Regions from separate parts of the Marinomonas dokdonensis genome, predicted to be linked through region 1. Evidence: predicted binding sites of a transcription regulator. Region 1 holds the regulator's gene; the other holds the start of a gene.

Evidence for each region. The regulator PhoB, encoded in region 1, activates phosphate uptake and scavenging genes when phosphate is short. The targets are predictions, from matches to a motif close to TGTCATANNNNTGTCANA.
Region 2: the regulator PhoB is predicted to act here: its motif matches at 2,283-2,300, upstream of ACUM5Y_RS12860 (esterase-like activity of phytase family protein).

The regions. Positions count from the first base shown of each region.
Region 1 is NZ_JBRAND010000003.1:100,590-106,650, forward strand. Features, by position in the region: gene ACUM5Y_RS08230 (amino acid ABC transporter ATP-binding protein) at 1-539, shown strand, start outside; gene ACUM5Y_RS08235 (HDOD domain-containing protein) at 645-1,904, shown strand; gene ACUM5Y_RS08240 (chorismate--pyruvate lyase family protein) at 1,916-2,479, shown strand; gene ubiA (4-hydroxybenzoate octaprenyltransferase) at 2,472-3,344, shown strand; gene phoB (phosphate regulon transcriptional regulator PhoB) at 3,410-4,105, shown strand; gene phoR (phosphate regulon sensor histidine kinase PhoR) at 4,102-5,439, shown strand; gene ACUM5Y_RS08260 (response regulator) at 5,516-6,061, opposite strand, start outside.
Region 2 is NZ_JBRAND010000005.1:6,684-12,744, forward strand. Features, by position in the region: gene argC (N-acetyl-gamma-glutamyl-phosphate reductase) at 1-292, shown strand, start outside; gene ACUM5Y_RS12850 (Lrp/AsnC family transcriptional regulator) at 335-766, opposite strand; gene yjeH (L-methionine/branched-chain amino acid transporter) at 926-2,197, shown strand; gene ACUM5Y_RS12860 (esterase-like activity of phytase family protein) at 2,372-4,546, shown strand; gene luxS (S-ribosylhomocysteine lyase) at 4,715-5,227, shown strand; gene ACUM5Y_RS12870 (LysE family translocator) at 5,306-5,944, opposite strand; gene ACUM5Y_RS12875 (DUF938 domain-containing protein) at 6,045-6,061, opposite strand, start outside.

The DNA of each region.
Region 1 (6,061 bases):
AGATGAACGATAACTTGAAAAACATCGAAGCGATCCGTAAGGACGTGGGCATGGTTTTCCAGCACTTCAACTTGTTTCCGCACCTTACGATCCTAGAAAACCTGACGCTAGCACCTATTTGGGTGCGTAAAATGCCGAAGAAAGAAGCTGAAGAAATGGCTATGCATTACTTGGAGCGTGTAAAGATCGCCAACCAAGCAATGAAGTTCCCAGGTCAGCTTTCTGGTGGTCAGCAACAACGTGTAGCGATTGCCCGTGGCTTGTGTATGAAACCACGCATCATGCTATTCGATGAGCCGACTTCTGCACTTGACCCTGAGATGATCAAAGAAGTACTGGATGTTATGGTTCAGTTGGCTGACGAAGGTATGACCATGGTTTGTGTAACCCACGAAATGGGCTTCGCGAAAACCGTGGCCGACCGTGTAGTCTTCATGGATGCGGGTGAAATCGTTGAGGCTAATGAGCCAAACGAATTCTTCGAAAATCCACAACATGACCGTACACAATTGTTCTTGAGCCAAATCTTGAATCACTAATCTTTCGTGTTTTCGTGTTATATTAAAAAGCCTCACCTATGGTGAGGCTTTTTTGCGTTTAGCTGTACGCACTTTTTACCGTATAAGGATATTGGACTTCTTAATATGAGCCATGATTTACCAAGCTCTGCTGCGCAAAAACTGCGAATCGTACACTTTTCAGATAAAAACGGCCGTATTCAAGTTATTTTCCCCGAAACACGCTTACTGAATTTAGAGGCGGTTTTCAGTGCCACACAACGCCGCTTCCGCCCTATTTACCATCGTCGCGAGCAAGATAACAATCGCTTGAAGCCCAATACTCAAACCCTGATCGACCAAGAAGTCTTTCAGTTTGACTTATTGGCCATTCAAAACTCTGCTGGGAATGGCTATGAAACCATCAGCAGCGACGCGCTCAAACAACGCTTTGCGGGGCCATTGAACTATATTGATGACTTTTGTATCGAGCTTGGCCGTGTACCACAGCCGGTTGCTCACCACAAAGACGATGAGCAACAATTGCGCCAAGCTCTAGGGGAATTTAAAGCGACTCGTGTTACTCAACGATTAGAAGAAACGCTAGAAATGCCAGCTTTGTCGGCCACCTGTCGACGTATTATTCAGCTCTGCGCTAACCCCAACGCCGATGCGGAAGAGCTGTGTAAAATCATTAACTTGGATCCAAGCTTAGCGGCGCAAGTCATGAGCTGGGCCTCATCCCCCTATTACGGCACTAACAATAAAGTCGACTCTATTGACGATGCAATTATTCGCATTGTGGGTTTTGATATGGTGCTCAACCTTGCCCTAGGTTTGTCCATGGGGGCTTCAATTGAGCCCCCCAAAAACGGCCCGCGTCATTTCCAAGAATTCTGGCTTGATGCGGTTTCCCATGCCATTCTCATGGACTTACTTGTGCAGAGAGTGTCCCCAGAACGTCGCCCTCAAAAGGGCCATGCCTACCTAGCAGGCTTACTGCATAATTTTGGCTATTTGATTCTCGGGGCAGTACTACCTCCCTATTTTTCTGCCTTATCACGACAACATGAAGCCAACCCCCACTTGCCTGCTGACATGATAGAGATGTTTGCCCTAGGTTTTACTCAGCAACAATTGGCTTTTCGCCAATTTAAGCAGTGGCAACTACCGGACAATGTTTGCACCGCTATTCGCTACAGCACTCAACCCGAATATCAAGGTGATCACGCGCCTTTAACCAAATTATTACACCTTGCCCAGCGAGTTTATCGACAGCAAGAAGTACCATCAGCACTATTGAATGATCTAGGTTTGACTCCTGCTGATACGCAAAAAGCTTACCAGCAATTATTAGAATCCAGTGCCTACTTACAGATCATGGCGAACCTCATCAAAAAACAGTAAGCTTGCACACCATGACAATCCTTAATCAAGCCGCAGCCCAACAATTTGATTATCGCTGGTATCCTTGCCATCGCATCAATAAGCAAGCAGTACCCTCTAAGCTGTGGCCTTGGCTAACAACGGCCGACTCGTTAACGGCCAAACTACAAAGCATTGGTCACCTCACGGTGAAGGTTTTGGAAGACGATTGGGGGACAGCCACCCCAAGAGAGCGTAAACGCCTAAAATTACGCCCTAGGGATGCCACGCGTATCCGCACTGTGGTTTTACATTGTGATGGTGAAGCCGTCATTTTAGCCCGCTCAGTGGTACCAGCCAGCGCACTCAAAGGCCGCTGGCGACAGGTAAAGCATCTAAAGACCAAACCGCTCGGCGGCTATTTATTCCAACATAGGGCTCTAAAACGCAGCCCAATTGAAGTGGCAAAGCTTCCAAAGAATCTATTTCCTAATCAAAACAAAGCCTTATGGGCACGTCGATCTGTTTTTCTGCAGCATGGTCAAGGTATACTGGTTAACGAAGTATTTTTCGACACCATCACTCATCTAGCGCAGCCATTTAAAACTTATGAATAAGATCATCGCCTACGCAGAATTGACTCGCTTTAACCGTCCCATTGGTTCATTTTTACTGATGTGGCCAACATTATGGGCATTATGGCTCGCTGCAGACGGCCTCCCCGATTTATCCTTAATCGTGATTTTTATATTGGGTGTTTTTAGCATGCGCTCTGCTGGTTGCGTAATAAATGATTATGCAGATCGCAAAGTCGATGGTCATGTTGACCGCACCAAGAATCGTCCTTTGCCCTCGGGCCGGGTGAGCGAGAAAGAAGCCTTAGCCTTATTCGCAGGCCTTGCTTTACTCAGCTTTGTATTGGTGCTCTTTACCGATTTACAAACCATCTTATTGTCTGTGGTTGGTCTAGGCTTAGCCGCACTTTACCCTTTCATGAAACGCTATACCCATTTACCGCAACTCTTCTTAGGGCTGGCATTTTCATGGGCCATTCCAATGGCTTACAGCGCCCAAGGCGGTAATCTTGCGGACCCACAACTGTGGATGCTATTTGTGGCAAATTGCTTCTGGACCATAGCTTACGACACCTACTATGCCATCACAGACCGGCCTGACGATTTAAAAATTGGCATCAAATCAACCGCCATTCTCTTCGCCCAATACGATTTATTGGTCATTGTGTGTTTGCAAGGCCTGATGCTGTCACTGATGTTTTGGGTGGGTATCTTGTCTGCCCAACATTGGCCTTATTTTGTCGCGCTATTGGTCTGCCTCTGGCTTTTCTATCAGCAGTTTCAGCAATCCAAAACCCGCGATCGCCAAGCCTGCTTTAAATCCTTCCTAGACAATAACCGCGTTGGCTACACTCTATTCCTAGGCATTATCGGCAGCTATTTTGTTGAATATATGGCAACGATGTGACATTTTAACCTAATTGTCACATTTGGTCGTTTTAATAAACCGTTCCTGAGATGAGGATAGATCCTGTGACCGGTAAAAAAGTATTAATAATTGATGATGAGTCTTCCATACGTGAAATGATTGCCGTTGCCCTAGAGATGGCCGGCTACGAGTATTTGGAAGCAGAAAACAGCCAACAAGCCCATGAAATTATTGTTGACCATCGACCTGACCTAATTCTTGTCGATTGGATGATGCCTGGCGGCAGTGGCATAGAGCTAACTCGACGCCTGAAAAAAGACACAACCACGGCGGAAATCCCCGTTATTATGCTGACCGCAAAAAGCGAAGAAGATAATAAGATTCAAGGATTAGAAGTTGGTGCGGACGATTACATCACCAAACCTTTCTCGCCCCGTGAACTGGTGGCACGCTTAAAAGCGGTATTGCGCCGTGCGACACCTCAAGGCGTCGATGAGCCGATCGAAGTAGAAGGTTTAGTACTCGACCCAATCAGTCAGCGCGTTACCATTGGTAGCCGTCCATTAGAAATGGGGCCAACCGAGTACCGCTTACTCAAATTTTTAATGACTCACCAAGAACGAGCTTATTCTCGCGCACAGCTGCTTGATCAAGTGTGGGGTGGCAATGTTTACGTCGAAGAGCGCACCGTCGATGTTCATATTCGTCGTTTACGTAAAGCCATTGGCAACACCCATGACACCCTGATCCAAACCGTACGCGGCACAGGTTATCGTTTTTCAGCTAAAAGGACGGCATGAAAACCATCTGGCGTAACACCATACTGCGTTGGCTCATTGGCCTCGCCGCCTGTATTACTATTGGCCTAGTTTTAGGTCATTTGTTGGCGGTGGTTTTGCTGTATGTTCTCGGCACCCTATATTGGCAGTTTTATCAGCTTTATACCTTCCACCATTGGCTGCGCCACTCTGGTCGCAAAGCCCCACCAGAAACCAGCGGTATCTGGGGTGAAGTATTTGATTCGGTTTATCGCTTGCAGAAAAAGCAACGTAAATCGAAACGCCGTATGCGCCAAGCCTTAACTCGAATTGAAAGCTCTACCGCCGCCTTAAAAGAAGGCGTTATTATGGCGGACAACCAAGGCAACTTGGAATGGTGGAACAATTCCGCGGCACACTTTCTAGGCCTGATGCGTCCTGTCGATCGCGGCCAAGCCATCACCAACATAGTACGTAACCCAGATTTCTTCCGTTACTTTAGCCAAAAGCGTTTTGGCGAACCTCTGGTAATTAAATCGCCAGCAAAAAGCGGTGTTTATTTAGAAATACAAACCACCCTTTATGATAAAAATGATCACCTGATTTTTATCCGTGATGTGACTCGCCTGCACCTGTTAGAACAAATGCGTAAAGACTTTGTGGCCAACGCTTCTCACGAGTTAAAAACGCCCCTCACGGTGATTAAAGGCTATCTTGAAACCCTTTCCATGTTTAAAGACAGTTTGCCTGCCAGTATGCAAAAAGGCATAGTGAATATGTCTGATCAATCTGAACGCATGGAACACCTGATAGAAGATCTACTGCTGCTCTCGCGTCTAGAAAGCAATGATAAACGCGAAGTAGACCAATGGCTTAAAGTAAGTGATTTGATTCAGGCCATCCAGAAAATGGCTTCGCCGATTCTCACCGACCAACATCAACTCACTTTTGATATTCCTGAAGATGCGCGCTTGTATGGCTCCTTTAAAGAGCTATACAGTGCCTTCTCGAACTTGGTCGTAAATGCAATTAAATACTCACCAGACGGTGGTGAAATTACCGTAATGTGGGAAGCAAACGAATTTAGTGGTGTCTTTTCGGTACAGGATACCGGTTTGGGTATTGAGCCGCGTTATATCCCTCGCCTTACGGAACGCTTTTTCCGTGTGGATAAAGGCCGAGGCTCCAAAACTGGCGGCACAGGCTTGGGCTTAGCCATTGTAAAGCACGTTATTTTACACCACGATGCCAAGCTACAAATTCGTAGCCAGCCAGGCTTCGGCAGCACCTTCTCCTGCCATTTCCCCGCCAGCCGCATCCGAACAGACGCCTTTGCTCTTGAAAGCGATACAGAAGCGCTTAAGAGCTCTGATTAAACAATAAGGGCGCTCCATGGAGCGCCCTTACTTATTCCCTGCTACATCGCTGGCAAGCTAGCGACAAATTTTCTGCTTACAAACTTTCAAATAAGCTTTTCATAAACGCTTCTTTTTCGTCATCTTGGTCAATCAATACTAGGGTGACGGTTAAGAAAGTCGAGTCGTGCTTTTTCTCTGTGGTCGCCACAGACTGAACATAATAATTTAGGCGATTAATCTGCCCTTGGTATTCTAAATCCAGCACAGCTTGGCCTAATACGGCAGGGATCACATCATCACTCTTTATCAAAAGAGTGCCCTCTTGTTTAGAAAGCTTAATCACCATGCAACGAAATTGCTTATTTTCAAAGCGAACCATGGTGGGAATTTTTACATCCTTCATAGTCACGCTCGGCGCGGTAACTTTAGGGGTCACTTGAGTAGTTTTGCTACCAGCTCCAAGCAGAATGTCCAAAGAGGCTGCTGAGCTACTATCAGAGCCCAACGCGCTGCCAGGGCGTGCTTTTTGCGAAGCTAATTTGCCATCAATATTATGCTTTTTCGCCGCCGACATGACCTTATTCACCAGCTGTTCACTGGAAAACGGCTTACCTAAATAATCCGTTACCCCAGATTGCAC
Region 2 (6,061 bases), on a different contig from region 1:
CACACTGTTAGACACGTCTGTAGATCTACAGAGCTTGTTCGAAGAACGTTATAAAGATGATTTCTTCGTTGATGTGATGCCTGCAGGCAGCTTGCCAGAAACACGCAGTACTAAAGGGGCAAACTTCTGTCGTATCGCGGTTTACCGCCCTCAAGGTGGTGATAAAGTGGTGGTGTTATCTGTCATCGATAACTTAGTGAAAGGCGCGTCAGGTCAGGCCATCCAAAACATGAACCTAATGCTAGGTTTAGCTGAAAACCAAGGCTTGACTGCTTTAGGCATGATGCCATAACAGTCCGTCACGTTAGGCGCTCTTGTCATTAAGCGCGCCTAACTAAATTCTATCGACTCGCTTTGTTAAACACATATGAGTCATGACCTTATGTAAATTCGGCCACGTCTCAATCTCTTCACGAATTTCATTCAGGCGCTTCATGGTTGGCGCTTGCACAAGCAGTAATAAATCCACGTCACCACTGATGGAGTGGGCAAGTTTCACTTCTGGGATGCTTTCCACCATAGGCACGACGAGATCGCAAGATAATGGACGGAATGTCAAAGCCAAATAAGCCTCAACACCCTCTTCTTTTGAAACCGCCGTATGGGCATGATACCCAGTGATGACCCCTTGCTCTTCCAGACGTTTAATTCGGTCGGAAACCGAGGAGCGAGATAGGTTTATCTGTCGACTAATGTCCGACACAGACAAACGTGCATCTTTAACCAACAACGCTAAAATCTGTTGGTCATAACGATCTAAAGCCATATTGATTCCTATCTATCGCTAAAACCTAGCAATTTGACGAAACATCCGACAGTTTGCGAGGCAATAACCACACTTTGCTTAGCCCATAAAAATGCTTTTCATCATATCCTTTCATCATTCATTTAACAGCTCTTTTTGTCTATTTTTCAAGGACATCCAATGCAATATCAACGAACACTCGGCCCGCTTCAGGGCATGGCCATGACAGTCACCACCTTTATTGGAACAGGGTTGATGATCTTACCCGCTATATCCGTCACTCAAGCTGGCTCTTTTGCCTTTTATGCTTGGCTCATCACCGCAGCCATGGTGATCCCTATCGCCTTTATCTTTGCTTTCTTAGGAGCGAAGTACCCCTCTGCTGGGGGCGCATCACACTATATTGGTAAGGCATTTGGAGCACATTATGAAAAAGCCGTCGGCTGGCTTTTCTTGAGTATTCTACTGTTCGGCCCAGCTGTCGCCGTAAAGGTGGCAGCAGCCTACCTAGGCATAATCATAGACATTCCAGAGATGAACTTATTGGTACTAAGCTTGATCACCATTATTGCGCTGACACTATTTTCCGTGGCGGGCATTCAAGCTTCAGCACGCTTTCAGACAGGTGTCGTTATTGTGATGATTCTGACCATTATCTGGCTGTGTGTCATTGCCGACATTGGCAGCAGTGTGAGTGTGATCGCCACTCCTGAAAGCCCTTCCGACTGGCAAACAACCTTATATGCCACAGGGGTCATATTCTGGTGTTTTCTCGGCATAGAGGTCATGGCCCACATGGGCGCGGAATTTAAGAACCCTACACGAGACTTTCCTATCGCTCTATTAGGCGGCATTACATTGGTTATTCTGGCGTACCTTAGCTTGGTGTTATTGATCGCCTACCACCACACCTATGGTGATGAAGTGACTAATAGCCAATCTCTTGCCTTACTGGTCAATAAATTAGTAGGAGATACTGGCAGCAAGCTTTTTGCACTAGGCGCTTACATTATTGCTTTCGCTAATGTTGCCATCTACATTTTAGGCTTCGCGCGTATGGTTCAGTCCTTAGCCACACAAAACGCGCTGCCTCATAAGTTTGCGCTACTATCTCCACAAGGCACGCCGATTAATGCCGTGTTACTGGTATGTTCCATCGTACTCTTATCGATTGTTTTTTCTGAATTGTCCGGCTGGGAAATGGCGTGGTTTATCGAAATGACCAACAGCAATTTTTTATTGATCTATGCTCTCACCTGCATTGCGGCATTTAGATTGGTGAACAACACACTTAAAGTTCTTGCAGCATTAGCGCTAGTAAGTTGCCTTGGCATGGCGTTCTTTATTGGCATAAATATGCTCTTTGCGATCGCGATTATGATCACTGCGTTGTGTTATGAGCAATGGCGCAAAGCCCATCACATAAGTGAGAAGAATAACGCACTTTCATAGCTTCAACGCTAAATTATTAGCTGAATCCTTTAGCGTCCAATATCTCTCTTTTTTGCAAGAATTGGACGCTACCCTTCTATTGGTATGTCACGAAACTGGCACAGTAACGACATAAGAATGTCATTAAAATACCTTAACTTTAGTCTCCCCTGCCCATCAACTTCGGAGATAAAAATGCTAATAAACCACTTTCGTCGTACTCTAGTCGCCACTTGCCTAGCAGGTGTTGCCCTAACCGCCTCGGCCAATTCTTTTCAGCGTGTTGCCAGTTTCCCTGTTGCTCAGAATCTAGGCAGCAAGCCTATTGCTACCGAAACATCAGCGGAAATCATCACAGCGTCGGAAGATGGTAATACCCTCATTTACTCTGATAGCCCATTGGGTGGTATCGGCTTTGTTAACATCAAAGACCCTCATAATCCTCAAGCGGCGGGATTCTTATCCCTAGATGGCGAACCTACTTCCGTAGCAAGTATTGCAAACTGGGTGGTTGCTGGCGTAAACACTTCCGAAAGCTATGTAAAACCTAGCGGTTATTTAGCGGTAATAGATCTTAACAGCCAAAAAGTTGTACAGCGTTGTGACCTTGGCGGCCAACCCGATTCAGTCGCGATTTCAAAAGATGGCAAGTACATCGCCGTGGCGATTGAGAACGAACGAGATGAAGACCTAAATGATGGCGAGATACCACAGCAGCCAGCAGGCTATCTATCGGTCATCGACTTCAATATGGACACTGGTATTTGCCAAAGCGTTCATAAAATAAACCTTAACGGGCTTGCTGAGATTGCACCGAATGACCCAGAGCCAGAGTTCGTCGCTTTTAACGACCTTAATGAAATCGTGCTTACTCTGCAGGAAAACAACCATCTGATCATTATCGACGCTAACAGCAAAAAAATTGTTAATGACTTCTCGGCTGGCACAGTAAACCTTTCTAACATTGATACCAAGCGTGATGGCGCCTTGGTCTTCAATGAGAGCTTAGAAAACGTTAGACGTGAACCCGATGCGGTCAAGTGGCTCGACAATGAGCGTTTTGTGATCGCAAATGAAGGTGACTACAAAGGCGGCGCTCGCGGCTTTACTATTTTTAACAAGCAAGGGAATGTCTTGTTCGAAAGCGCGGAAAGCTTCGAGCATGAAGTTGTAAAAACAGGTCATTACCCAGAAAAGCGCTCCAATAAAAAAGGGGCTGAGCCTGAAGGTTTAGAAGTCGCTAAATTCGGCAACGAAACTTATATTTTTGTCATGTCAGAGCGCGGCTCTATTGTCGGGGTTTATCGTGACACAGGCGCAGCACCAGAGCTTATACAAATGATGCCTTCCGGTATCGCTCCAGAATCTGCCATTGCGATTCCGCAACGAAACATCATTGCTACCGCCAATGAAGCAGACCTTGTGGAAGATGGAGGTGCTCGCTCTCACGTGATGCTCTACCAATGGCAAGAACAAAATGCTAACTACCCAAGCATAGTGTCGCAAAACAATGCTTCTGGACAACCGATAGGTTGGGGGGCGTTATCTGGCTTGGCCGCTGACTTGAAAGCACCAGGCAAACTATATGGGGTTAACGATAGCTTCTATTCCGCACAGCCTGCTATTTTCACCATCGACGCAAACCAAACACCGGCTCGTATCACCCATAAATTAACCGTGACACGCCAAGGAATGCCAGCAGAAAAATTGGATTTAGAAGGCATTGCGGTTGACCCTAAAGGCGGCTTTTGGCTAGCCTCTGAAGGCCATCCTGATAAAGAAGTCCCGCACGGAATTTACCATGTCACGGAATACGGTGAGATTGACCAAACCATACCTTTCCCTACTGAACTACTAAAACATCAGCTACGTTTTGGGGCTGAAGGCATCGCTTTAGTAGACGATGCCTTGTGGGTCGCGATTCAACGACCTTGGAAAGACGATGCTAAAGATCGCACCAAGTTATTACGCTACGACCTTACCAACCAATCATGGCAAGCGGTTTACTATCCGTTAGAACCAGCTCAAAAAGGTTGGATGGGGCTGTCTGAAATTACCGCGCACGATGGCATGTTGTATATCTTGGAAAGAGACAACCAACTGGCGCAAGCAGCGAAAGTGAAGCGTTTGTACAAAGTGGATCTAAGCTCATTAAAACCTGCCGCTATCGGCTCGCAACTGCCTCTGGCGAAAAAGGCACTAGTACACGATTTCTTACCAGAGTTAAAAGCGGGTAATGGCATAGTGGTTGATAAAATTGAAGGCTTCACTCTTGATAGCCTAGGTCAAGGCTATGCAGTAACGGATAATGACGGCGTCGATGACAGTACAGGTGAAACTTACTTCATCAAGCTTGGTACACTTCGCTAAGCTAGTTACTCTTTCGTAAAAAACAAAACGGCCTCAACTTTGAGGCCGTTTTTCTTTTTTGAACCCGCTGTTCCATCAGTAAAGACCACTCTTTTATTGCCTTACAGGCCTTCAAAATTGCTGTACAATGGCGCGAAATTGAACTCATAAATATTCTTGGAGAAAACCATGCCTTTATTAGACAGCTTCCGTGTAGACCACACCAGAATGGACGCTCCAGCGGTACGTATTGCCAAAAGCATGTCGACCCCTAAAGGTGATGACATCACCGTTTTTGATCTACGTTTTTGCATACCAAACGAAGAGATTTTATCGGAAACAGGTATTCACACGCTTGAGCATTTATTCGCCGGCTTCATGCGTGACCACTTAAACAGCGACCAAGTGGAAATCATCGACATTTCCCCAATGGGCTGTCGTACAGGTTTTTACATGAGCCTGATTGGTACACCAGCAGAAGACCAAGTGGCTTCAGCCTGGAAAGCAGCGATGCAAGATGTATTAGGCGTTAAAGCAAAGAACGACATTCCTGAGCTTAACGAATACCAATGCGGTACATACGAAATGCACTCCCTTGAAGAAGCGCAAAAAATCGCCCAAATGATTTTAGACCGCGATGTGAAGGTGAACAGCAATGAAGAGCTTTACTTGAGCGAAGAGTTCCTAAAAGAACACAGCTAAGCAAAGCTTAAAGAAACGAAAAGGGTGTCCAGTGGACACCTTTTTTATGAACTCTGATACAGGCTTTAAGTTGTTTTATTAAGCCGTGGATTTTACCGTAAACAAGCTGACTCCCATGCCGACGAATAGCCCACCACTAATACGATGAAACCACTTAACCTTCTTGCCATCCGATAGTAAACGTTTTGCCTTACTCCCCAAATACCCGTAAGTAACTAAAGACATAAAAGAAAAAAGCATAAACACGCCAGTCATGATAGTGAACTGGGGAAGAACGGCTGACCCTATCGTTAAAAACTGCGGGAACAAGGCTGCAAAAAAGACGATAGGCTTGGGGTTGGTAATGGCGACAACAAAACCCTCTCTAAAATAAAGGCTCCAAGCTTTTTCATCACTGCCTTGTGCTTCAGACAAAGTCTGCCCGTTAAGTGCTTTACTACTACGCCATTGCTTTATTCCCAAATAAATTAAATAGGCCGCACCTATCGTTTTAACTAGGGTAAACAAGCTGGAAGACGTCATCAAAATCGCACTGAGACCACTGGCAGAAAGAGCAGATAAGACAAACAACCCCATAATATTACCTAATGCAGAAGCCGCAACACATCGAATACCATGAAGAGCACCATTGTAAACGGCCAAAAAAACAGCAGGGCCAGGGCTGATGATATAGAAGAAGGCAACAGCGCAGTAAATCAGCAAAGTATCCGTATTCATTTGTCCCTCAAATATTTATCCTTGTGGAATATTGTTAAGCTTGCCTCATGTGCAAGCAACTGGTTGCGTCACCCTAACGAGCGAAAAAATGGCTTTAGGGTTAAATCACTTTCCATA